2 regions of the Blautia argi genome follow, and region 2 is predicted to be linked to the other one. Evidence: predicted binding sites of a transcription regulator. Region 2 holds the regulator's gene; the other holds the start of a gene.
What was found. The regulator Rex, encoded in region 2, represses fermentation and respiration genes when NADH is low (regulators of the CRP and FNR family bind a similar motif). The targets are predictions, from matches to a motif close to ATTGTTAANTANTTAACAAT.

Region 1 (3,187 bases), 1.1 Mb from region 2:
ACGCAAATTTTATGGATAATAATAGCATCAGTCGTTTTCTTTTAGATATGTTAAAATACAAACAGTTTGATTTTTATAATCAGAGTTAAAAAGGAGGAACCCCACCATGAAATTCGTATTTGCACCTGATTCCTTTAAGGGAACCCTTTCCTCAGAGCAGCAGATTGCCCTTTTAAAACAGGCAGCAGAAGAAATATTCCCGGGAGCAGAAACCGTAGGAGTCCCTATCGCAGATGGAGGCGAGGGAACCATAAGAGCAGTATACGGCACAGCCGGGGGACGGTTGAAATGTTGTCAGGTCACAGATCCTCTAGGGGAAACCATTGAGGCAGAATATCTGATTTTAGACAATGATTCAGTTCTCATTGAAATGGCGCAGGCGTCAGGAATCACCCTGATTCCCTATAAAAGCGGAAACGCAGGGAAAACCACTTCCTACGGAACAGGAGAGCTGATAAAAGATGCCCTGAAGAACGGTTATCAAAACATTACGGTTTCCATTGGCGGAAGCGCCACAAACGATGGCGGCGCAGGTATGCTGGCTGCCCTTGGGGTGAAGTTTTATGACAGAAACGGTAAGAGCTTCATTCCGGTAGGGGAAACCTTACAGGAGATAGAAAGAATAGACAGCAGCAATCTGATGTCAGAAGTGAAAAAGACTTCTTTTTGTGTCATGTGTGATGTGACAAACCCCCTTTTGGGAAGTCGGGGAGCAACATATGTCTTCGGACCGCAAAAAGGGGCGGACGAAAAGCAGTTGGAACGTCTGGAAACAGGAATGCGGCATTATGCTGCGCTCATAGAGAAAATCTGCGGTTATGAGGTGTCCAAATGCAGCGGTGCAGGTGCGGCAGGCGGCATGGGCGCCGCTTTACTGGCGTTCTGCAATGCCCGGCTGCAGTCAGGAATCCGGACGATACTGAAAATGGTGGATTTTGAAGCCATAATTGCAGATGCAGATTTGATTCTTACAGGAGAAGGGCGGATTGACGGACAGTCTGCCTGTGGAAAGGTACTGGACGGCATCGGATTTTATGCAAAGAAACAGAACCTGCCTGTGCTGGCTCTTGCCGGTTCCATGGGAGAGGGAGCAGAAACTGTTTACGCATGTGGAATTGACAGTATTATGACAACACAGAACAGACCTATGGAGCTGGAAGAGGCGTTGGAACAGGCAGAAGACCTGTATAGGGACGCCGCAAAGCGCATGTTTCGTATTCTGAGAGCCGGAATTGCTGTAAAGAAGTAAAAAATACAGAAAATGGATAGAAAAATAATCTTGCCAAAATCTCTCCGATATGTTATCTTATGAAGGCATGTCAATTATTTAACGAATGAAAGTGACTGGAGGAAGACAGAACATGTGGAAGAAGAAGAAAAGCGGATTCCCCGGAGGAATCCACCCCACAGACGGTTATGACAAAGCCATGACCATGCATCTGCCTGTCCGTGAATACTGGCCTGAAACAGTAACCATTCTGGCAGAACAGTCCTTTGGAGGCAAATGCTCTCTTTTGGTAAAGCCGGGAGATAAGGTCACCGCAGGAAGTCAGATTGGAAAGCCGGAGGCATTTATGGCAGCGCCTCTTCATGCAAGCGTAAGCGGAGAGGTACTGGAAGTAAAAGAGGTGTGCCAGCAAAATCGTATGGTTTTGGGGTGCATTGTGAAACGTGAAGGGGAAATGGAGAGAAAACCCCAGGCATATGAGTCAGAGATGGTAAGTCCGGAGAAGTATTCCAGAGAAGAGATTCTGGCAGGTGTCCGGGACGGCGGTCTTACCGGTATGGGCGGCGCAGGATTTCCCACTCATAAAAAATATGAAACAGACAAGCCCATTGACAGCCTTTTGATTAACGGCGCAGAGTGTGAACCTTTTCTCACCTGTGATTACCGCTTAATGTTAGAGCAGGGATACGGAATTTTAAATGGAATCTGTCTGCTTTTAAAGGCATCAGGAGCAAAGAAAGCCTATCTTTGTATTGAAGATAATAAACCGGAGGCTATCAGCAGTCTTCGGAAGATTTTGGAGGCTGCACGACAGGACGGAAAAATAAAAGAAGTCCGGAATCTGGAGATTGTAGAATTACCTGCAAAATATCCTCAGGGTGGGGAACGGCAGCTTATCCAGGCTGTTTTGGGAAAAGAAGTACCTCAGGGCGGACTTCCGGCTGATGTAGGCGTGATTGTTTCCAATGTGGGAACTGCAAAGGCAGCCGCAGATATGGTTTTAGGAGGAATTCCTCTGATTCGCAGGACTGTTACAGTGACAGGCTGTGTAAAGGAGCCGGGCAATTATCTGGTACCTGTGGGCACTTCAGTAAAGGAATTAGTGGAACTTTGCGGTGGCGTTACAGTAAAAGAAAACCGGATTATTGCCGGCGGACCCATGACAGGGCCTTGTGTGGCTTCTGACTGGAATGGGGAAGAAGAACTTTTCTATGTGACAAAAAATACTTCCGGTATTCTGGTATTGCCTGACAGACAGGAAGAGGAGCAGCCTTGTATCCGCTGCTCAGGCTGCGCGAATGTATGTCCGGCAGGGTTGGTTCCTTATCAGATTGAATATGCCTTTTTGGAAGAAGATTATGATTTGTGCGAACAGCTTCACGCCAGCGAATGTATTGCCTGTGGCTGTTGCTCTTACACCTGTCCGGCAAAAAGAGAACTTTCTGTACGGACCAGAATGGCAAGAGATATGGTGAAACAGAGAATGCGGGAAAGGGCGGTGAAGAAAGCATGAGTCAGACAAGAGTGATAAACGGACCTCATATCCGTACAGAGCGGACTACCAGAAATGTTATGATGAATGTGTCAATTTCTCTGGTTCCGGCGCTTCTTGGCGCGATTTACTTTTTTGGGATCAGAGCTTTATATTTGGCAGGGCTTTCCATTACCGTGTGTGTTCTTACAGAGTTTTTCTGGCAGAAATTAACGAAAAAACAGGTAACAGCAGGAGATTTCAGCGCTGTGGTTACCGGACTTTTACTGGTATTGAACATGCCGGTTACGGTTCCTGTTTGGACGCTTGTGGCAGCAGATGTATTCAGTATTCTGGTTGTAAAGCAGATGTTTGGAGGAATCGGAAATAACTTTGTCAATCCGGCATTAATGGGAAGACTTTTAACCATGGTTGCCTGGCCGGGTGCGGTTATGCAGTATGTTGCCCCAAGAACCTTAGAAACAGAC
Region 2 (3,187 bases):
GGTTGGTAGGCTCATCAAGAATCAGGAAATTCGCCTGGGACAGCATAAGTTTTGCCAGGGAAACACGTCCTCGTTCTCCACCGCTCAATGCAGAAATAGGTTTAAACACATCATCTCCGGTAAAGAGAAAGGCTGCCAGCAGGTTGCGGATTTCCGTATTGGTAAGTTTGGGATAAGCATCGGAGATTTCTTCAAAAATCGTTTTTTCCATGTGTAACACATGGTGTTCCTGGTCATAATAACCGATATGTACCTTGCTTCCCAGTCGGAAGCTGCCACTGTCAGCCGGAATTACCTGATTTAAAATTTTTAAGATCGTAGTTTTTCCGGTACCGTTGTTTCCGATAATGGCAACCCGTTCTCCACGCTTTATCTGAAAGTTCAAATCTTCAAACAAAGGAAGAGAAGGGAAGGATTTGCTGAGATGTTCTACCTCCAGCACATCGTTGCCGCTTATGATTCGTGGCTTTAAAGTGATACGCATGGAATCGTCCACTTCTGCGGGCTTTTCCAGCACCTCTATTTTTTCCAGCATTTTTTCCCGGCTTTCTGCCCTGCGTATGGATTTTTCCCTGTTAAAGGATTTTAGTTTTGCAATGACTTCTTCCTGATGTTTGATTTCCTGTTGCTGGTTTATATATGCCTGGTAGGCAGCCCGGCGGAGCATAGCTTTCTTTTCGCTATAGGCGCTATAGTTTCCTGTAAAGGAGGTTACTTTTGTGTTGTCAATTTCCACGATTTTTGTGGCAACCTTATCCAGAAAATACCGGTCATGGGATACAATAAATACAGCTCCCGGATAGTTTAAAAGATAGGTTTCCAGCCAGGCAATGGAATCCATATCCAGGTGGTTGGTAGGCTCGTCCAAAAGAATGATGTCCGGCTTTGACAGAAGCAGACGTCCCAGCGCCACGCGGGTTTTCTGTCCTCCGGAAAGGGTGGAAAGCATTTTGTCGAAATCTCCTTCTGCAAAACCAAGACCTTTTAATACCCCGGTCAGCTCACTTTTATAGGCATAGCCATTTTCCAGCTCAAATTCGTGGGTCAGTCTGGAATAGGTTTCCATAATTTTATTCAGTTCTACTTCTGTGGCATGCTTCATCTCTTTTTCTAACTGGCGCATACGCACTTCCATATCAAGAATGTGCTGCTTAACCTTCAAAAGAGAATCGTAGATGGATAAATCCCCGTCCATTTCCTGATGCTGCGCCAGATAGCCCATGGTTTTTCCTTTCGCTAAAATTACCTGACCGCCATCTGCCGCAAGTTCGCCTGCAATGATTTTAAAAAGTGTAGATTTTCCTGCACCGTTAATGCCTACCAAAGCTGCCTTTTCTCTTTCTTCAATGTGAAAGCTGGCGTCAGAAAGCAGGGTGACGCCGTCAAAGGACTTTTCTATATTTTGACATGCAAGTATCATGGTTCTAATCTCCTTTAAAACTCCGTACAGCCTGAAAAGCTGTCCTATTTATTATAGCGGAAAATTCTTATTTGACAACACAGAAAAAGAAAATTAATTGACTTTAATTTAACAATCCATTATAATGAAACGTAGAAATGTGTATTTTAAATACAGGAGGGTCGTCATGGAGGAAAAGTGCATTTCAAAGGCAGTGATCAAAAGGCTACCCCGATATTACAGATATTTAGGTGAACTTATAGAAGAAGGCGTAGAGCGAATATCCTCCAATGAGCTAAGTGAAAAGATGCGGGTAACTGCATCTCAGATTCGTCAGGATTTGAATAATTTTGGCGGCTTCGGGCAGCAGGGATATGGTTATAATGTTCCGTATCTGTATGAGGAAATCGGGAAAATTTTAGGACTTGATAAAACACATCACATGATTATTGTAGGTGCAGGTAATCTGGGACAGGCACTTGCCAATTATGTGAAGTTTGAAAAAAGAGGCTTCAAGATTGTAGGAATTTTTGATGTGAATCCAGTGCTGAAGGGGATTTCTATCAGAGGAAACGAGATTCGTATGATGGACGAGCTTCCTCAGTTTTTAAAGGAGCAGGACGTGGAAATTGCCACCTTGACCCTGCCGAAAAATAATGCGGCAGAAACAGCAGATCTGTTGGTAAAGAACGGCATTCGTGCTATTTGGAATTTTGCGCATCTGGATTTGGACGTGCCGAAGGATGTGATTGTGGAAAATGTACATCTTTCCGAGAGCCTGATGCGTTTGTCCTATAATTTGAATTGCTATGAAAACGAACATGAGAAGAAATAAACATGCGGGAAGGGGCTGTTGCGGCAGCTCCCTTTTCGCTTTCCCGGAAAAGGCGGTGAAAAAATGGAACAGATTGTAACCGGAGAGCAGATGAAGGCGTTGGACGTTTATACCATAGAGCAGATGCAAATGCCGTCCCTGGTGCTGATGGAACGGGCTGGTCTGCAGGTCTTTTGGAGCATGCAAAAAGAAGGGCTGCCACTTTCTAAAGTGCTGGTTTTATGTGGCAGCGGAAATAATGGAGCAGACGGCGTGGTCATAGCCAGGCTTCTGACCCTGGGGGGATATCAGACAGATGTCTGTATTTTGGGAAAGCCGGAACATTTTACAAAAGAAATGGAAAAACAGATAGAAATTGGCAGAAATTATGGGATTTCCTTTGTCAAGACTTTCTGTGTCCATGAATATACTACTATCGTAGACGCCCTGTTTGGCGTGGGACTTTCCAGAGAGATAAAAGGAACTTACAGAGAAACCATAGAAAGTCTGGAACATTTTCAGGGGAAAATTGTAGCAGTGGATATTCCTTCCGGTATCCATGCTGGGACAGGGGCAGTTTTGGGTTGTGCCGTAAGGGCAGATCTTACCGTTACCTTTGGGTACAAAAAGGCAGGGCTTTGTCTGTATCCCGGTGCAGCTTATGCAGGAAAGCTTATAAGTGCAGATGTGGGGATTTTAATGCCCCCCTCCTTTGGAAGCGGACTTTTTGCCTGTACCAGGGAAGAACTGAAGACGCTTGTAAGAAAGCCGGACGGGAATAAGGGCAGCTTTGGAAAGGTTTTTCTGGTAGCAGGAAGCAGGGAAATCTTCGGAGCGGCATATTTGAGCGGACAGGCTGTTTTGCGAAGTGGTGCAGGTATGCTGAAGATTGCCACACCGAAAGAAAACCGGGAAATGTTTGCCTGCTTTCCAGAAGCCATGCTGGCTGTCTACGACGAGGAAACCGCCCTTGA

Region 1: a site for Rex is predicted at 1,316-1,335, ahead of rsxC (electron transport complex subunit RsxC). Genes of this name have one in related genera too.

Annotation. Positions count from the first base shown of each region.
Region 1 is NZ_CP030280.1:811,402-814,588, forward strand. Features, by position in the region: gene DQQ01_RS04065 (glycerate kinase family protein) at 107-1,249, shown strand; gene rsxC (electron transport complex subunit RsxC) at 1,362-2,741, shown strand; gene DQQ01_RS04075 (RnfABCDGE type electron transport complex subunit D) at 2,738-3,187, shown strand, end outside.
Region 2 is NZ_CP030280.1:1,929,337-1,932,523, reverse strand. Features, by position in the region: gene abc-f (ribosomal protection-like ABC-F family protein) at 1-1,420, opposite strand, end outside; gene DQQ01_RS09435 (redox-sensing transcriptional repressor Rex) at 1,587-2,234, shown strand; gene DQQ01_RS09430 (NAD(P)H-hydrate dehydratase) at 2,298-3,187, shown strand, end outside.